DNA from 4 places in the Aquamicrobium lusatiense genome. Region 2 is predicted to be linked to each of the others. Evidence: predicted binding sites of a transcription regulator. Region 2 holds the regulator's gene; each other region holds the start of a gene.
The links. The regulator LexA, encoded in region 2, represses DNA repair genes until DNA is damaged. The targets are predictions, from matches to a motif close to TGTTCNNNNTGTGTTCNG.
Positions count from the first base shown of each region.

Region 1: HNR59_RS01525 (helicase-related protein) is a predicted target of LexA. The motif match lies at 2,193-2,210, and genes of this name have one in related genera.
Region 3: uvrA (excinuclease ABC subunit UvrA) is a predicted target of LexA. The motif match lies at 2,737-2,754, and genes of this name have one in related genera.
Region 4: HNR59_RS20690 (ImuA family protein) is a predicted target of LexA. The motif match lies at 1,389-1,406, and genes of this name have one in related genera.

Region 1 is NZ_JACHEU010000001.1:290,772-295,668, reverse strand. Features, by position in the region: gene HNR59_RS01525 (helicase-related protein) at 1-2,023, opposite strand, end outside; gene phbB (beta-ketoacyl-ACP reductase) at 2,658-3,380, opposite strand; gene HNR59_RS01515 (acetyl-CoA C-acetyltransferase) at 3,496-4,683, opposite strand.
Region 2 is NZ_JACHEU010000001.1:2,454,589-2,459,485, forward strand. Features, by position in the region: gene trpD (anthranilate phosphoribosyltransferase) at 1-62, shown strand, start outside; gene trpC (indole-3-glycerol phosphate synthase TrpC) at 65-871, shown strand; gene moaC (cyclic pyranopterin monophosphate synthase MoaC) at 877-1,380, shown strand; gene HNR59_RS11785 (molybdopterin molybdotransferase MoeA) at 1,382-2,587, shown strand; gene lexA (transcriptional repressor LexA) at 2,699-3,418, shown strand; gene HNR59_RS11795 (ComEC/Rec2 family competence protein) at 3,768-4,897, opposite strand, start outside.
Region 3 is NZ_JACHEU010000001.1:2,083,533-2,088,429, reverse strand. Features, by position in the region: gene HNR59_RS10010 (sensor histidine kinase) at 1-7, opposite strand, end outside; gene HNR59_RS10005 (hypothetical protein) at 7-297, opposite strand; gene HNR59_RS10000 (response regulator transcription factor) at 290-679, opposite strand; gene ssb (single-stranded DNA-binding protein) at 1,138-1,668, opposite strand; gene HNR59_RS09990 (hypothetical protein) at 1,899-2,189, shown strand; gene uvrA (excinuclease ABC subunit UvrA) at 2,901-4,897, shown strand, end outside.
Region 4 is NZ_JACHEU010000001.1:541,030-545,926, reverse strand. Features, by position in the region: gene HNR59_RS02750 (HpcH/HpaI aldolase/citrate lyase family protein) at 1-511, shown strand, start outside; gene HNR59_RS02745 (DUF1737 domain-containing protein) at 542-751, shown strand; gene HNR59_RS02740 (metallopeptidase family protein) at 831-1,253, opposite strand; gene HNR59_RS20690 (ImuA family protein) at 1,427-2,389, shown strand; gene HNR59_RS02735 (Y-family DNA polymerase) at 2,331-3,776, shown strand; gene HNR59_RS02730 (error-prone DNA polymerase) at 3,773-4,897, shown strand, end outside.

The DNA.
Region 1 (4,897 bases), 2.2 Mb from region 2:
GGCGGCGCAGGGCCGCGCGGCCATCCTGCTCCAGCGAGCGCATGTCCTCGGCGATGTCGCGGCGGTTGAGAACCCCAAGATTCTCCACGAGCTGGAAAGCAATACCGCGCGCGATGCCGGTGAGCTGGTCGTTGGCCTTCAGGTCGACCAGCGGCTTCAGCAGGCTTTCGATCTGGAAGGTGACGAAGCGCTCGGCGCGGGCGGCAACCTTGTCGCGTGCCGGACCGGTCAGCTGCTCGTCGGCCAGCAGAACCAGACGCGGACGCAACACGTCCTCGCCGGCGACAAGCGTGGCGATCGGCGCGCCGATCCAACGCAGCACGCCATCGGAGCCGAGTGCAATGTCGTTGTTGCCGGAGGCGGCAAAGCGGTCGGCGCGGGTTTCAAATTCGACGGCCAGCGCCTTTTGTGCCGCGGCGCGAACCGCCTTGGCGGCTTCGCCACCGGCGCTCTGGTCCGCGGTAAAACGGAACCCCTGCAATTCTCCGACATGGTGCCCTTCGACGAGGACTGTTCCGGAAGGGCTGATTTCTGCTTCGGACATGGTATTTTCTCTGAGGCGGCGCATAAGCACGGAAGTCCTGCGGTCTACGAAGCGTTTCGTCAACCTGTCATGCAGCGCATCCGACAATCTATCCTCGATTTCGCGCGTCTTTTCCTGCCAATGTGCCGGATCGGCAAGCCAGCCGGGCCGGTTCGACACGAAAGTCCAGGTGCGGATCTGGGCAATGCGCGCCGACAGGGTGTCGATGTCGCCCTCGGTGGTGTCGGCGCGGCGCACCTGTTCGGCCATGTAATTCTCATCGACATGACCCCGCCGGGCGATGTCCATGTAGATGGACGCGATCAGGTCGGCGTGCTGGGCCGGCGAGATGCGGCGGTAGTCGGGCAGGGCGCAGGCGTCCCACAGTTGCGCCACCCGCTCCGGGCGTGAGGCAAGGGCGCGGATGTCGCCGTCGCGCGACAGATATTCCAGCGCCTGCGCATCGACGGCCGGCAGCGCCCGCGTCAGCCCCTCGACCGGTGCATTGGTTTCGATCGACCGGCGCAGCGCATCGAGGCTGGCGAAGTCGAAGGCGGCGGTGCGCCATTGCAGCACCTTCACCGGCTCGAAATCGTGGCTCTCGATCTTTTTGACCAGATCGTCGTCGAACGGATCGACACGGCCGGTGACGCCGAATGTGCCGTCGCGCATGTGGCGGCCGGCGCGGCCGGCGATCTGGCCAAGCTCGGCGGCGGTGAGCTGGCGGAACTGGTAGCCGTCGAACTTGCGGTTCTGGGCGAAGGCGACATGGTCGACGTCGAGGTTGAGCCCCATGCCGATGGCGTCGGTGGCGACCAGATAATCCACGTCGCCATTCTGGTAGAGCGCCACCTGCGCGTTACGGGTGCGCGGCGACAGCGCGCCAAGCACCACGGCCGCGCCGCCCTGCTGGCGGCGGATCAGCTCGGCGATGGCGTAGACTTCGTCGGCCGAGAAGGCGACGATGGCCGTGCGCCGTGGCAGGCGGGTGAGCTTTTTGGAACCGGCATAGGCCAGATGCGACAGGCGCGGGCGCGTCACCAGCGAAATGCCGCGCAACAGCTTCTGGAGAATGCCCTGCATCGTCGCAGCACCCAGAAGCAGCGTTTCCTGCCGCCCGCGCAGATTGAGGATGCGGTCGGTGAAGATGTGGCCGCGTTCCAGATCCCCGGCAAGCTGGACTTCGTCGATGGCGACGAAAGCCGCATCGGTCTCGCGGGGCATGGCTTCCACGGTGCAGACCGAGTAGCGGGCGCCTGCGGGCTGGATTTTCTCCTCGCCGGTGATCAGCGCCACTTTCGCCGCGCCCACCTTCTCGCAGAGCCGCGCATAGACCTCGCGGGCGAGCAGGCGCAGCGGCAGGCCGATGACGCCGCTTTCGTGCGCCACCATGCGCTCGATGGCCAGATGCGTCTTGCCGGTGTTGGTGGGACCGAGCACGGCGGTCACGTCGCGGCCGGACAGGATAAGCGGCTGTTGGGGCTTGGGTTGGATGTTCATCGGCGGGGAAAGTCTCTCCGGCCACACTGCAGCAAGGGACGCCCGAAAGCGCTGGATCGCCTCCGACCCGTCTGACACATAGGCATTTATGCACCGGGGTGAAAGGCGGAAGTTTCAGCGCGTCCCTCAGTCGCTGCATCCGAGGCGGCTGGCGGCCCGCGTTAACGGGTGGAACGAGTCTGGAACGAATCGGCGACGAATCGCTGACTCTTGCCGATTCATGGTTCGTTCACGGCTACATATAGGCCTTCAGGTGCGGTCCGGAGCTACATGCTGAATCGCCTTCGGAACAAGACATTGCCTGCTCTTCACTATCGTTAAGGTTTGCCGGCCGCTTGCATCGCGGTAACTGGCGTCAGAAGGCAATTCATTGAAAAATAAGGAAATTATTAACTTCCCTTAAGAAATTCCAATCGCGCACATGGCTGTTTTCTTAACGATTCGATCAAAGGCGGAACGAAACGGCGACGAATCGCCGACCTGTGAATTTTCCCGTTTCGTTCACCGCTACATGTTGTGTCCCGCACAGCTTATCCACAGGCCTTCCACAGCAGGGGTGCAGCCGGATGTGGAAACGGCGCGGCCATGAAGGCCGCGCCGTTAACCGTTTCGTGCCGTATCGGGACAGGCAGCCTCAGGCGAGGTACTGCCCGCCATTGGCCGTCAGCGTCGAGCCGGTGATGAAGCCGGCGTCGTCGGAAGCAAGGAAGAGCACACAGCGCGCGATCTCCTCGGCTTCGCCCAGCCGTCCGACCGGGATCTGGGCAATGATGGATTCGCGCACCTTCTCCGGCACGGCCATCACCATGTCGGTGGCGATATAGCCGGGGCAGATGGCGTTGACCGTGATGCCAGCGCGGGCGCCTTCCTGCGCGAGCGCCTTGGTGAAGCCGATATCGCCCGCCTTGGCCGCCGAATAGTTGGCCTGCCCCATCTGGCCCTTCTGCCCGTTGATCGAGGAGATGGTGATGATGCGGCCGAACTTGCGGTCGCGCATTCCCGTCCACAGCGGATGCGTCATGTTGAACACGCCGCTGAGATTGGTGCCGATCACTTCGTTCCACTGCTCGCGCGTCATCTTGTGGAACATGGCATCGCGGGTGATGCCGGCATTGTTGACCAGAACCGAGACGGGGCCGAGATCCGCTTCCACCTGAGCGATTCCTGCAGCGCAGGCATCGTAATCGGCCACGGACCATTTGTAGACCGGGATGCCGGTTTCCTCGTTGAAGATGCGGGCGGCATCATCATTGCCGGCATAGTTGGCCGCAACCTTGTAGCCCGCATCCTTCAACGCCCTGGCGATGGCGGCACCGATGCCCCGTGTCCCACCGGTGACGATAGCTGTTCTGCTCATGCTGGTGATTCTCCATTATCAGGGCAGTCCGCCGCAGCCGAGCAGGAGATTGAGGCCTTATGGTGCCTTAACAGCTTGCCCTTGCGGTCGTTCTGCCCTGTCCTCCCTTTGTTGCCTAGTTCAGCCCCTCGAGACACATGGCAACGCCCATGCCGCCGCCGATGCACAGCGTGGCCAGACCCTTCTTCGCATTGCGGCGCTTCATCTCGTAGACGAGCGTGTTGAGGATGCGGGCACCCGAAGCGCCGATCGGGTGACCGATGGCGATGGCGCCACCATTGACGTTGACGATTTCCGGATTCCAGCCAAGCGACTTGTTCACGGCGCAGGCCTGCGCGGCGAAGGCTTCGTTGGCCTCGACGAGGTCGAGATCGCCGACAGACCAGCCGGCCTTTTCCAGCGCTTTCCGGGAAGCCGGGATCGGTCCGGTGCCCATCACCGCCGGGTCGACGCCGGCCGTTGCCCAGGAAGCGATGCGGGCGATCGGTGTGAGGCCGCGGCGCTGAGCCTCTTCTTCGCTCATCAGCAGCACGCCGGCGGCGCCGTCATTGATTCCGGAAGCGTTGGCGGCGGTCACGGTGCCTTCCTTGTCGAAGGCGGGCTTCAGCTTCTGCATGGCCTCGATGGTGGCGCCGTGGCGGATATATTCGTCATCTTCGACGATGGTGTCGCCCTTGCGGCCCTTCACCGTTACCGAAACGATCTCGTCCTTGAACTTGCCGGCCTTCTGGGCCGCTTCGGCCTTGTTCTGGGATGCGAGCGCGAACTGGTCCTGCTCGTCGCGGGAAATCTGGAACTCGCGCGCCACGTTCTCGGCTGTGATGCCCATGTGGTAGCCGTTGAAGGCATCCCACAGGCCGTCCTTGATCATGGTGTCGATCATCTTGTAGTCGCCCATCTTCACGCCGTTGCGCAGATGCTGGGCGTGGGGCGAGAGTGACATGGATTCCTGTCCGCCTGCGATCACGACGCGGGCGTCGCCCGTGGCGATCTGCTGCATGCCGAGCGCAACCGAGCGCAGGCCCGAGCCGCAAACCTGGTTCATGCCCCAGGCCGAAGTTTCCTTCGGAATGCCGGCCAGCATGGATGCCTGACGGGCGGGGTTCTGGCCCTGCGCTGCGGTGAGCACCTGACCGAGGATGACTTCGTCCACCTCCGCCGCGTCGACGCCTGCGCGCGCCAGCAATTCCCTGATGACGATGGCGCCAAGCTCATGCGCCGGCATGTTTGCGAAGGAGCCGCTGAAGGAGCCGACCGGTGTGCGGGCGGCGCTGACGATGACGATGGAATTGGAAGACGACATTGTTTTCTCCGGACTTTGCAGAACTGCACTCGGCGGTGTCATGACTTTTGTTGCCCTTTCCGAAAGGCGAGTCAAATCCGAAAAAGTCGCGGCGAAGTGACCTGCGGTAAGTCGGCTCAGCAATGCTGCGCAGCATTTTGCAGGTGACAGGAACATGCCTGCCGTTCCGCACTGCACAAAATCTATTGGAGTCGGTGCCGTTTTGGGCCTATCC
Region 2 (4,897 bases):
CGATCGACAATGGGAATGCGACCAGAGTTCTGAACAAGTTGATCGAGGTTTCCAACGCTTAGCCATGTCAGACATTCTGCGTAAGATTGAAGCCTACAAGCGTGACGAGATCGCCGCAGCAAAGGCGCGCAGGCCCCTTTCCGAGCTGAAAGCCCGGGCAGCAGATCAGGAAAAGCCGCGCGGCTTCCTGTCCGCACTTGAAACATGCAATCACGAAGGCCGCTTCGCGCTCATTGCCGAGATCAAGAAAGCCAGCCCGTCAAAAGGCCTTATCCGGGCCGATTTCGATCCGCCCGCTCTTGCCCGTGCCTATGAGGCCGGCGGCGCTGCCTGCCTTTCGGTGCTGACGGACGGACCGTCTTTTCAGGGCGCCCCGGAATATCTGACCCGGGCGCGTGAGGCTGTCAGCCTTCCCGCGCTGCGCAAGGATTTTCTGTTCGACACCTATCAGGTGCATGAGGCGCGCGCATGGGGGGCGGATGCGATCCTCATCATCATGGCAAGCGTCGATGATGCCACCGCGCAGGCGCTCGAAGACACCGCCTTCTCGCTCGGCATGGACGCACTGATCGAGGTGCATGACGAGGAAGAAACGGTTCGTGCGCTTCGCCTTTCCTCGCGCCTTATCGGGATCAACAACCGCAATCTGCGCACCTTCGAAACCTCGCTGGAAACCAGCGAACGTCTTGCCCCGATGATTCCGGCCGACAGGCTGCTCGTCGGCGAGAGCGGTATCTTCACCAATGAGGACTGCAAGCGGCTGGCCCGGAGCGGCATCGGCACCTTCCTCGTTGGCGAAAGCCTGATGCGTCAGGATGACGTTACCAGTGCCACGCGCATCCTCCTTGGGCTCGAATCAGGCGAGGCATAGCTGCCGTGAGCGAACGCCCCTCCCCGGCCGGAACCGGCCTTACGCATATCGGCGCTTCCGGCGAAGCGCATATGGTCGATGTCGGCGGCAAGGCCGAGACCGTACGGGAGGCTATCGCCGGGGGCAGCGTTCGCATGCAGGCCGAAACGCTTGCCATGATCCTCGCAGGCAACGCTAAGAAAGGCGACGTCCTTTCGACAGCCCGCATAGCCGGCATCATGGCCGCCAAGAAGGCGCACGAGCTCATCCCGCTCTGCCACCCCCTGCTGCTCACCAAGGTCAGCGTCGATATCGAGCCGGATCACGATCTGCCGGGCCTCAGGGTTCAGGCGCTGGCGCGCGTCACCGGCAAGACCGGCGTTGAAATGGAGGCGCTGACGGCTGCGTCCGTCGCCTGCCTCACCATCTACGACATGGCCAAGGCCGTGGACCGCGCGATGATTATTTCCGACATCAGGCTTACCTCCAAGACCGGAGGAAAATCAGGCGACTACAAGGCAGAACCCTGACATGGCGCTGGTCCCGATGGAAACGGCGCTGCAACGCCTTCTGGAGGATGTCGGACCCCTCGATGGCGAAAGCGTACCCCTCAAGGATGCGTATGATCGCGTGCTTGCCGAGTCAATCGTGGCGCTGCGTACGCAGCCTCCGTTCGACGCCTCGGCGATGGATGGCTATGCCATGCAGGGCGCCGACGCGCAGACCACGGACGGTGAATTGGCCGTCATCGGCGAAGTGGCCGCCGGCAGCACATTTTCAGGCTCTGTCGAGGCCGGCCAGTGCGTGCGCATCTTCACCGGCGCACCCCTGCCCGCTGGAACCGATACGGTCGTTATTCAGGAAAATGTCGACAGGCCGGCAGATGGCGTCATTCGCCTGCGCGAGCCGACCGCTGCCGGTCGCAATGTGCGGCGCGCCGGACTGGATTTCACGACTGGCGACCTTCTCGTCGAAAAAGGCCATCTGATGCGTGCCAGCGCGCTTTCGCTTGCCGCTTCGGCCAATCACGCGCGCCTCAAGGTCGTCAAACGGCCTCTGGTCGCCATCATCGCCACCGGCGACGAATTGTGCCTGCCGGGAAGCGAACTGGGGCCGGGGCAGATCATTTCATCCAACAGCTATGGCATCGCAGCCGCGGCCCGCGCCGTGGGCGCCGATGTTCTCGATCTTGGCATCGCACCAGATCGCGAGGATGCAATCTCGGCGCTGGTGAAGCAGGCTGTTGCTGCCGGCGCGGACGTCATCGTCACATCTGGCGGAGCCTCCGTCGGCGATCACGATCTCGTTCACAAGGTTCTGACGCGCGAAGGCATGACGCTCGACTTCTGGCGGATCGCCATGCGGCCAGGAAAGCCGCTGATGTTCGGCAGAATGGACAACATCAGATGTCTGGGCCTGCCCGGAAATCCCGTGGCAAGCCTCGTCTGCTCGCAGCTTTTCCTGAAACCTCTGCTCGCCCGCCTTGGCGGCCGGACTTTCCATCAGGACATCAGGACAGCGACGCTCGGGGCACCGGTTTCAGCCAACGACCATCGGCAGGACTATGTTCGTGCCGCCATCGAGGAACGCGACGGCCAGCTGATTGCCACGCCCTTCGGTGTACAGGATTCCTCCATGCTGCGCACCATGGCCGCATCCGGGGGTCTCGTCATACGCGCCCCCTTCCAGCCAGCATCGGAAATCGGCGATCCCTGCCAGTTGATGATGATCGGTTGAAGCCGTCCCGGATCGTTCTGATTTTAAGCGGTTGCGGAACACAACTGGAACATATAGTGTTTGTTCCGGGTTTGTTTTCCGATTCTGGATTCGCCGCTGCCGGGGGAACCTATGCTGACGCGCAAGCAACATGAACTGCTTCTGTTTATCCATGAGCGTTTGAAGGAGAGTGGCATTCCGCCCTCTTTCGACGAAATGAAGGAAGCGCTGGACCTTGCCTCGAAGTCGGGCATCCATCGCCTGATCACCGCACTGGAAGAACGTGGGTTCATCCGTCGCCTGCCCAATCGTGCGCGTGCGCTGGAAGTGCTGCGCCTGCCCGATTCCATTGCCCCCGGCCTAAACAGCGCACGAAAATTTTCACCCAGCGTCATTCAGGGAAGCCTTGGGCAGCCGGCAAAGGATGTTCGCAAGCCGCAGGTCGCCAGCAATGACGATGACAGCGCTTCGGCGGTTTCCATCCCCGTGATGGGGCGGATCGCTGCGGGTGTTCCGATCGATGCGATCCAGCACAAGACACATTCCATTTCGGTGCCGCCGGAGATGCTGTCGGGCGGCGAGCATTATGCCCTCGAAGTTCGGGGCGATTCCATGATCGAGGCAGGCATTTTTGATGGCGATACCGTCATCATCCGCAACGGCGATACAGCCACCCCGGGCGATATAGTCGTGGCACTCGTTGACGAGGAAGAAGCAACCCTGAAGCGGTTCCGTCGCAAAGGCGCCTCCATCGCGCTTGAAGCCGCCAATCCGGCTTACGAAACCCGGATTTTCGGACCCGACCGCGTCAAGGTGCAAGGCAGGCTGGTCGGATTGATCCGCCGTTATTGATCCGGAAATGAAACGGAGCGAACCGGATTTTTGTTTTCGCTCTGTTCTGAAAAAACATTATCTATCAGGATATTAAAACAACATCTTGGGGAAATGATCGAAATATTTATGTCGCCATTTGAGCGCTCTTAAAACGCTGGAATCAATCTGTTGATCGCAGATAGTTGAAGAGCACTTTACGGCCTGTACGAACGGCGAGCAGATTTTATCTTCATAGGTGAGCCGCCAGTCGAGCGATCTGCCACGATGTTCGATTTCCCGCGTAACTGGGTCTGCATTTTACCCACCCGCGCAAGCAGACGTGCCTAGGGAGGTGCACACTGTTCAGGATGCGCCCTGTCTTTATCGCTTATTCGATCTTGTCCGAGGCCGAGAGAACAGGCGTTTCCGCAGGTGCTGAGGCAACTTTTCTCTCATAGGGCGGCAAGCCACGGGCTTCCCGCGAGTATCGGCGCTGGGTGTGCCATGGCCGATAATTCCCTTCAATTGCGAAGCGCACCTTTGGCTCTCCGATGATTGGCAATGAATTTCCGGCTGAAACAACAGCAGAAGCAGTGTCGATCTTTTCCAGATAGACTTCGGCACTTCCCTTTTGCGCCAGCTCCCGACGGGTCACCACAATTGCCTGAGATTTTCGGCATGGGCTACGCGTAACCGCGTCCTCGATCACGATGACTGTTGCATGGGCACATGCTTTGGCGGCCGTAGCTGCATCCGGAGCCTGCACGACAAGCAGGCCAGAGGGACTGCGCAACGCACATGTTTTCCCGGAGCATACAAACCCTGCTGCTGTACTTTCCTGCTTCGCAGAGGCGATAAAATCCTGCAGAAAAATACCTTCGTCCGGCTGCTTTACGCGGGTTGGCGGCAATACCATCTCAGAGTCCATCGCCCGGCTCCAGTTATCCATGGTGAAGGCATTCGGGCGGGGTCGGTTGACCGCAACCTGCCCGCCTTCCATGGCGACGGCAATCAGCCGGGCATCTTCTGAAATGAGAATGTCAGGCGTTCGGGCGGAACCCAGCGTGAGCAGGCTGCCTATGGCGAATGGCAGTGCAACAAGGCGCAGCCATGTTGTCGTCATCGTTGCAATCACCAGCGCAATCGTCGCCAGAAGCACTGCCTCGGGTGGAATCAGCCCGATCGCGTCGACTGGCGACATGTCCGCGATCTTTTCGGAAAGGAAAATCACTGCCGTCAGCCCCTTGCCCATGATCTGCAAGAGAGGGCCATCAAGCCCGAAAGGCATGGCGAGCGATGCAAAGACAGCAAAAGGCATGACAATGATCGAGACGACCGGCATCACCGCCAGATTGGCCAGCAGGCTGAGCGGTGCAACGCGCTGAAAGTGCCATGCCGCGTAGAGGGTCGTGGCAACACCGGCAACCACGGACGTCGCGGCAAGGCCAATCATCATGGTGACCAGAGCGCGGATCAGCGACCGAACGAGGCCTGACTTTTTGTAAACCCGCGCGACAG
Region 3 (4,897 bases), 370 kb from region 2:
ACAGCATCAGGCATGCCCCGGAGGCTCGGGCGGCACAGCCGGCCCGGTTTCCGGCAGGGATTTGGCAGGTGTCTCCCGAAACTGACGCCCGCGCGACAGCAGCACGGCGCCTGCAATCACCAGAAACCAGACCCCGAACAGATACAGCACCTCAACAGGCACACCGAATGGGCCGATCATGCCTGCAAACAGGTTGAGGAATGGCGGCAGCAACAGAACCACTCCGAAGAAGGGCACAAGAGCCGCGACGTCCTCGCGCTCGGTCCGTTCCTCCCTGGGTGCCGGAGTGCTAGACATGTGCTGCCGGGCGCGGCTGGCTGTCAAGAATGCGCCTTACCGCATCCACGACCTCGCCATTGGCGTAAGGCTTGGTGATGAAACCGTCGGCTTTCAGATCCATGGCTGCCTGCCGGTCATATTGCTGGCCGCGCGCGGTCAGGATCACCACGAAAGTATCGGCGAACAGTTCATTGGCCCGCAAGGTCTTGAGCACTTCCAGCCCGCCGCGCTTGGGCAGCATGATGTCGAGCAGGACCATACGCGGCCTGAAACGGTGTGCAGCCTCAAGCGCGGCCTCGCCATCGCGCGCCACGCCGACGGACCAGCCGCAACGCGTGAGAATGAACTCAAGCGATTCCGATATCGCCGGCTCGTCCTCGACTATAAGAATGTCCGTCATCACAGCAGCCCCTCCCAAGGCTGTGAACGGGCTCGTCTTGCCATCCCGGGATGGCATGCGCCGGAACATTGAACGCCCGGTCTTTTTATTTTCCCCCTATCCCAGTCGAAACCGGCCAGTAAATCAAGTCATCTAAAGTCGTGGTCCAGCGAACATCATCCTTCCCAAGTTTCAGATCACGCCCGGCCTGATTATCACCGGAACTTCCGTCACCGGACGTAAGATCTGCAGGCCTTTGTTTTTCCAAACAATTTTATAAGAACAAGCGTTTCCGCGCTGCTCAAATGACGGCTGGGCATAGTTTTCCGGCTATCGCTGACCCAAAAGAATGAAAAACGCCGCGCGGCCTTTCGGTCGGCGGCGTTTTTCTGGTTTTGATCTCAGTCGCCCCATGCCGGGGTCAGCCCCTCAGGCCAGTGGTCACCCCTTCGGGCATTGCTCAGTTTGCCGGCAGCCGATCAGAACGGAATTTCGTCGTCAAGGTCGCGCGAGCCGCCACCGCCCATTCCGCCGCCACGCGAGCCGCCGAAATCGCCGGAGCCGGACTGGCCGAAATCGGAACCGCGCCCACCGCCACCGCCGCCGCCGGAATAACCGCCGCGATCGTAGCCGACCTGACCGCCGCCTTCACCCTGCCCGCGCGCGTCGAGCATCTGCAATTCACCGCGGAACTTCTGCAGCACGATCTCTGTCGTGTAGCGCTCCTGACCGTTCTGGTCCTGCCACTTGCGGGTCTGGAGCTGGCCCTCGATGTAAACCTTCATGCCCTTTTTCAGGTACTGCTCGGCCACCTTGGCAAGGTTGTCATTGAAGATGACGACGCTGTGCCATTCGGTTTTCTCCTTGCGCTCGCCCGACATCTTGTCGCGCCAGCTTTCAGAGGTGGCAATGCGCAGGTTGACGACCGGATCACCGGAGTTCAGGCGCCTGATTTCCGGATCAGCACCCAGATTGCCAACCAGTATGACCTTATTGACGCTGCCCGCCATGACGCTGTCTCCACGCTCGTCCTAAATTGGAAGTCGCTTACCTTACAGTCTGCCGCGCCGTTTGGCCCGCACGGTCCTGCTGTTTCCCCAAAAGGTTTTTTTTGTTCTCTTTTTGCTCGTTAATTTTCAACCAATGTCAATGCCGATTGGCACTCTGTCACACGTCTCTGTGAACCATAAAGGAAAGCAGCGCTCTGGAAGAGCCATCCACATCCGCTTATATCAGGCTCATGAACCACGTTTTAGCAGCTTTTCTCTGCGCCCTGCCCGTGCTTGTGGCTGCCAGCCCGGCCCTTTCCGGAAGCAGGCAGACACCGGCGACAACGCCCGCTCAGACGAACACCGACCTGCCCGGCGTGGACCGCAGTTTCAGCATCGTAACGCCTTTGCCGCCCGAACCGGACGATACGCCCCGTCCCGGCCAATTCGGTCAGTTCAGGGTCGGGAATTTCGATGTGAAGGTTTCAGGCAAACTCACCTTCGATGTCGGCGTCGGTAACCTGCCTCCAGCCAAACGCTGAATTTCAGCCGAAAAAGCTTTTTCAGGTGCGAGAAAGCAGCAGTCTGCTCCTCATGCCCTCACAAAAAGACAAGCTCCTGACGCTGTCATTGCAGCATCAGGAGCTTTTTATGGGCTTTCCCATAATGCCGGGAGCATTTTACCGGCTTTTCCTCGGATGCTTCGCGGCGTTCAACCGACGATCCGACTAAAGTCTCTGATTTTCGGGGGAACGGCCAGGCTCCGGCTTCACGATGAAAATCTTCACCTGCCAGATGGCTGACCGCGGTTCCGCTCAGGCGCGAAACCAGTTCGAACTGTCAGGTGGGGTCATACCTCGCTCCTTCTGTTCGTTTCCACGCATGATCGAAAGCACTTCATCCGCAGGCGCACCATCCATCCCGCGACTTTTCGCAGATGCCATGCGCCTTCCGGAGATCAGCCCCGTAAGGCGATCGGCTTCCGTTCCTGAAATCTGGCGCTTCTGTTACCCTACGTCAACCGCCCAAAGCGCCATCAGCCAAAATGTGAACTTTGTAACAGCATACCCGCCCTTTATGTCAGGAGGCTGTTCATTTTTTGTTCTTTTCACTTGCCTGCCCCGCTGAAAGGCGCGTAAACCCTCAAACGGAAAGTCGCGGCATCTCTCGAAACCGCGCAGGAACGACCTATATTCGCGGAGGACGGGCAAGCCCGCCATTCCGAAACATCCAGTCGAGGCGGCGGAGCGGCCATGGCCGACCATAAGTTTATTTCCATTCGCGGTGCCCGCGAGCACAATCTCAAGAATGTCGATCTCGACCTGCCCCGCGACTCTCTGGTCGTGATGACCGGCCTGTCGGGCTCGGGCAAGTCATCGCTGGCGTTCGACACCATCTACGCCGAGGGCCAGCGCCGCTATGTGGAAAGCCTGTCGGCCTATGCCCGGCAGTTCCTCGAAATGATGCAGAAGCCGGACGTCGATCAGATCGACGGCCTGTCGCCGGCGATCTCCATCGAGCAGAAGACGACCTCGAAGAACCCGCGCTCCACCGTCGGCACGGTCACCGAGATCTACGACTACATGCGCCTGCTTTTCGCGCGCGTGGGCGTTCCCTATTCGCCGGCCACCGGCCTGCCCATCGAAAGCCAGACCGTTTCGCAGATGGTCGATCGCATTCTGGCACTGGACGAAGGCACCAGGCTTTTTCTCCTTGCCCCCATCGTTCGTGGCCGGAAGGGCGAATACCGCAAGGAGCTTCTGGAACTCCAGAAAAAGGGCTTCCAGCGCGTCAAGGTCGACGGAACTTTCTACGAGATCGCCGACGTTCCGGCGCTGGACAAGAAATACAAGCACGACATCGATGTCGTGGTGGACCGCATCGTCGTGCGGCCCGATCTTGCGACGCGCCTCGCCGACTCCATGGAAACGGCGCTGCGGCTGGCCGATGGACTGGCGGTCGCCGAGCTTGCCGACAAGCCGCTGCCTCCGGAAGAAACCGCCGGTGGTGGCGGCGCTAATAAGTCGGCCAACGACACCCATGAGCGGATCCTGTTTTCCGAGAAATTCGCCTGCCCGGTTTCCGGCTTCACCATCCCGGAGATCGAGCCGCGTCTGTTTTCGTTCAACAATCCCTTCGGCGCATGCCCGACCTGCGACGGGCTGGGCAACCAGCGCGCCATCGATCCCAATCTGGTCGTTCCCGACGACAATGTGACCCTGCGTGACGGCGCCGTCGCCCCGTGGGCGAAATCCAGTTCGCCCTATTATGCGCAGACACTGGAGGCGCTGGGCGCGGCTTACGGATTCAAGCTCGCCGACAAGTTCAGCGCTCTGCCCGAGGAAGGGCGCAACGCCATATTGCATGGCACCGGCAAGCGCGAGATAGCCTTCGATTACAATGACGGCCTGCGCGCCTACAAGACGACCAAGACCTTCGAGGGCGTCATTCCCAATCTGGAACGGCGCTGGAAGGAGACGGAATCGGCGTGGATGCGCGAGGAGATCGAGCGCTACATGTCGGCCACCCCCTGCCCGGCCTGCGGCGGCTATCGCCTCAAGCCCGAAGCACTGGCGGTGAAGATCGCGGGCAAGCATATCGGCGAGGTCACCGAGCTTTCGATCCGCAAGGCCGATCTGTGGTTCAACGAGTTGCCGGGCCTTCTCAACGACAAGCAGAACGAGATCGCGCTGCGCATCCTCAAGGAAATCCGCGAGCGTCTGCGCTTCCTCAACGATGTCGGCCTCGACTATCTGACCCTGTCGCGCAATTCGGGCACGCTTTCGGGCGGCGAAAGCCAGCGCATTCGCCTCGCCAGCCAGATCGGCTCCGGCCTGACCGGCGTTCTCTATGTGCTGGACGAACCCTCCATCGGCCTGCACCAGCGCGACAACACCCGCCTGCTCGACACGCTCAAGCATTTGCGGGACCTCGGCAATACGGTCATCGTCGTCGAGCATGACGAGGATGCGATCCTGCATGCCGACTATGTGGTCGATATCGGCCCCGCCGCCGGCGTGCATGGCGGACGCGTGATCGCGCAGGGAACGCCGCGCGAGATCATGGCCAATCCGAACTCGATCACCGGAAAGTATCTGTCCGGCGAGATGGAGATCGCCACGCCGGCCGAGCGTCGCAAAGGCAAAAAAGGCAAACGCATCAGGGTCGTGGGCGCGCGCGGCAACAATCTGAAGAATGTAACAGCGGAAATTCCACTCGGCACCTTCACTGCCATCACCGGCGTGTCGGG
Region 4 (4,897 bases), 1.9 Mb from region 2:
GTGGGCGATGATCGAGACGCCCCGGGGGCTGATGAACAGCGGCGCCATCGCCGAGCTTGGGCGCGATCCCGCCTCGCGGCTTTCCTGCTTCGTGATCGGAACCAACGACATCGCCAAGGAAACCGGCGTCTCGCTTAAGCCCGACCGGCGTTATGTGATTCCGTGGCTAATGCAGATATTGCTCGCCGCGCGCGCAGGCGGGCTCGATATGCTCGATGGCGTCTACAATGATTTCCGCGATGCCGAAGGATTTCTCCGGGAATGCGCGGAAGGGGCCAGTATGGGCTTCGACGGCAAGACGCTGATCCATCCATCGCAGATCGAGGCCGCCAACTCTGCCTTTTCGCCGGAGCCTGCCGCGCTTGCCGCGGCACAGGCCATCGTCGATGCCTTTGCGCATCCCGAAAACCGGGACAAGGGCGTGATCGCTCTCGACGGGCGCATGGTCGAGCGCCTGCATCTGGCGCAGGCCGAAAAACTGCTGGCGAAAGCGGCCGCCATCGCTGCATGATGGCGCCTCCGTTTCTCACAGGAAGATCCGATGCGACTCTACCGTTTTCTGACCGCCGTCGATGACGCCACCTTCTGCCACAAGGTGACGGCTGCCCTGAACAAGGGCTGGCATCTCTACGGCTCGCCCACCTATGCCTATGACAAAAAGGAAAAGGTCATGCGCTGCGGGCAGGCGGTGGTGAAGGATGTCGAGGGGCAGGAGTACGAGCCCGGCGAAACGAAGCTCAGCGACTGGTAGGCGCCGGGCTCCTGCCCCGCGTTTCTGGATCGAGCATCGGAATCCCCGAAAACCGGATTCCACTTTTCGGCCCGATGCTCTATTCCGCCGACGTCTCGATGCGCTCCATGTCGTCGTCGGAAAGGCCGAAATGGTGGCCGATCTCGTGGATAAGCACATGGGTGACGATGTCGCTCAGCGTTTCCTCGTTCTCGGCCCAGTAATCGAGGATGGCGCGCCGGTAGAGGGTGACGCGGTTCGGCCCCTCGCCCGTGGCCGGGTTCCAGCGTTCGGCGATGCCGCGCCCCTCGAACAGGCCGAGCAGATCGAAAGGCGTTTCCAGCGCCAGATCGTCCATGATCTCGTCGGTCGGGAATTCCGCCACCTGGATGATGATCTCGCCGGTCAGCGTGCGGAATTCCTCGGGCAGATGCGCATAGGCCTCCAGCGCCAGCATCTCCATTTCCTCCAGCGAGGGGGAGAGTTCTCCGTGCCAGGTGCGTGTCTTGTAGATGCGGGCCATGCTTCGTCCTTCTTTCCCGCGGCATATAGGCTTTTGCGGGCTGCTGGGCAAACGCTGATGCACAGGCAGGGTTTTCCGAAGGAATAAATTCTTATCCTGTCTGCTTGACTCCTGAGTTCGGCTCTGGAATCCTATAAGAACATAACAGGAACAAACAAGAGAGATCGACCGCCATGGCGAATCGCGCCGTGGCGCGGGACGCCGTTTTTGCCCTGCGCCGGGAAATTGCGAGAATTGAAGGCGCGCTGCCGCAGCGCCTTGAAGTGCCTGCGGGAGCGGAAGGCGAAGGGGAGGCCCCGCGCCTGCCCATCGGCGTCGGCAGTCTCGACAGGCTGCTCGGCGGCGGGCTCATGCGGGCGGCGCTGACCGAGATCCATGGTCGTGAAACGCGCGATGCCGGCGCGGTCGCCGGTTTTGCGCTGGCTCTGGCCGGTCTTCTGCTGCGGCAGGCGAAGGAACCGGGTCTCGTGCTGTGGGTCGGCATGTCCGGGGTGCTGCAGGAGGCCGGCTTTCCCCATGCCGTTGGCGCGCAGGCGCTGTCAGGTCTTGCGCCGGAGCGGCTTCTGCTGGCGCAGGCACCGAAGCTTGCCGATGCGCTGTGGGTGGCGGAGGAGGCCATTCCGCTGCAGAAGCTGGCCGCCGTGGTGGTGGAAGTGCACGGCAACCCCGAAAAGCTCGACCTGACCGCCACGCGCCGCCTGCATCGCCGTGCGCAGGCAGCCGGCCGGCCGGTGCTGCTCCTGCGCCAGGCGGCACGGCCTGAAGCCACCGCAGCTCCTGTGCGCCTTGTCGTCGCGCCGGCATCGTCCGGCACACGCAGCACCCTTGCCGGCCTGCTCGCAGGCTCCATTGGCCTGCCTGCCTTCACCGTCTCGCTCGACAAATCCCCTGCCGCCCTGCCCGGCCTGTTCACACTGGAGTGGAATTCCGATGATTGCCTGTTCACCGAAAGAGCAAATCCGCAAATCGGGACAGCGGATCCTGTCGCTGTGGTTTCCCTATCTGGCCGCGGAACGGGTGCTGCGCCGGCGTCTGGGCAGGTCGTGGCGTTCCGCAGGAAAGGTGCATCCGCCGCTGGTGCTGAGCCTGCAGCGCCACAACACGGTGCAGGTCGCGGCCCTCGACGCACGGGCTGAGGCGCTGGGCCTGAAGCGCGGCATGGGCCTTGCCGATGCGCGGGCCATGCATCCGGCCCTCGATGTGGTCGAAGCCGACCCGGCCGGCGAGCGCCGCCTGCTGGAAGCGCTTGCCGACTGGTGCGACCGCTACACGCCGCTGGTGGCGCTGGACGGCGAGAACGGGCTCTTTCTCGACGTTACCGGCTGCACTTCGCTGTTCGGCGGCGAGAAGCCGATGCTGGAGATGGTGCTGGCGCAATTCTTCGATCAGGGTTTTGACGTGCGCGCCGGCCTTGCCTCGACATCCGGGGCCGCATGGGCGGCGGCGCGGTTTCAGGGAAGGCTGGTGGTCGCACCCGGCGGTGAGGCAGACCTGCTGGCACGGCTGCCGCCGCAGGCGCTGCGCCTTGACGCGCAGCTCTGCACGGGGCTCGACAGTGTCGGCCTGCGCAGCATTGGCGAGATCATGGCCGCACCGCGCGCGCCGCTTGCCCGTCGCTTCGGCCGGCACCTGATGCTGCGTCTCGACCAGGCGCTTGGCCGTATCGACGAGGCGGTGTCGCCGCGCCTGCCGGTGCCGGCGCTGGTCGTGGAGCGGCAGCTGGCCGAGCCGGTCGTGCTCACCGAGGACATCGAACGGCTGGTGCAGATGCTGGCCCTGTCGCTGAAAGGCGATCTGGAGCGGCGCGGCGAGGGCGCAAGGCAGCTTGGCCTGTCGCTGTTCAGGGTCGATGGCGCGGTCAGCCGCATCGCCGTCTCCGCCTCGCTGCCGCTGCGCGATCCGGGCAGGATCCACAAGCTGTTTCGCGAAAGGCTTGCCGCTGCCGCCGGCGATTTCGATGCCGGCTACGGATTCGATCTCGTGCGCCTTGCCGCCTTTTCGACCGCGCCCTTCGACATGCGCCAGACGGACCTTTCCGGCGTAGCCGACAGGGGGGATGAGGATCTCGCCCTGTTCGCGGACCGCGTGCGGGCAAGGCTGGGACGCGGGGCCGTGATGCAGCCGGTGGCGGTCGAGAGCCATGTTCCCGAACGGGCCGTCGCCCTGCAACCCTTTGCCGGGAAGCTTCCCGAGGCCGGCTCCGCAGGCGTGCCTCAGCCCGCGCTGCCGGAGCGGCCGGTGCGCCTGTTCGGCCGGCCCGAGCCGGTCGAGGTGCCGGCCACCGAATTGCCGGAAGGCCCGCCGATGCGGTTTCGCTGGCGGCGTGCCCTGCACAGCGTGGTGCGCGCCGAAGGGCCGGAACGCATCGCCCCCGAATGGTGGCGCAATGGCGAAGATGTGCCGGAGCGCGACTATTACCGGGTCGAGGACAGTGAAGGCCGCCGCTACTGGCTCTATCGGCTCGGTCATCATGAAACCGGCCAACCGCCGCCGCGCTGGTTCATGCACGGGCTGTTCGCATGAACGCTTCTGCTGCCGGAAGCGGCGCCCCCGCCTATATCGAGTTCGGCGTGCAGTCGAATTTTTCGCTGCTGCGCGGGGCCTCGCGGCCGGAAGAGCTCGTGGTGACGGCCTGCGCGCTGGGCCATGCCGGCATCGGGCTGGCGGATCGCAACACGGTGTCGGGCGTGGTGCGGGCGTGGAGCCAGTCGAAGGCGATCCGGTTCTCGGAAAAAGGCGAAGCGCATGTGCTGCCCTATCATCCCGGCTGCCGGCTGGCCTTCGCCGATGACACGCCCGACGTGCTCGCCTATCCGCAAAATCGCAGGGGCTGGGGGCATCTGTGCCGGCTGCTGACGACGGGGAATCTGCGCGAGGGGAGCGAAAAGGGAGTTTCGCTGCTTTATCTCGACGATCTGCTGGACTGGGGCGACCACATTTCGTTGGCCATCCTGCCCGATCCGCTGGGGCCGGCCGCCGAAACCCTTGCCCTGCTTGTCCGGCTGAAAGACCGTTTCGGCAGCAACCTTTGGCTGGCCGCCGCGCCCCATTACTGCGGCAATGACCGCTTGCGTATGGCGCAGGCCGAGGCCCTTGCAGATCAGGCCGGCCTGTCGCTGATGGCGACCAATGACGTGCTCTATCATGCTGCCGAACGGCGGCCCCTGCAGGACGTGCTCACCGCCATCCGGCTCAGGACAACTGTGGCTGAGGCCGGCTTCGCGCTTGGCGCCAATGCCGAGCGCCACCTCAAGGAGCCGGCCGAGATGGCGCGGCTGTTCAGGTCTCATCCGCAGGCGCTGGGCGAGACACAGCGCTTCGCCGCGACGCTGTCCTTTTCCCTGTCCGAATTGCAGCACAACTATCCCGACGAGCCGACGCGCGACGGCGCCACCCCGCAGCAGGAGCTGGAGCGGCTGACATGGGAAGGTGCTGCCCGTTTCTACCCCGAGGGCGTGCCGGCGCATCTGGCAGCGCGGATCGGCAAGGAACTGGCGCTGATCGAAAGGATGAATTACGCGCGCTATTTCCTCACCGTGCAGGACATCGTCCAGTTCGCACGCAGCAGGGACATATTGTGCCAGGGGCGCGGTTCGGCCGCCAATTCGGTGGTCTGCTATCTGCTGGGCATCACCGCCGTCGCG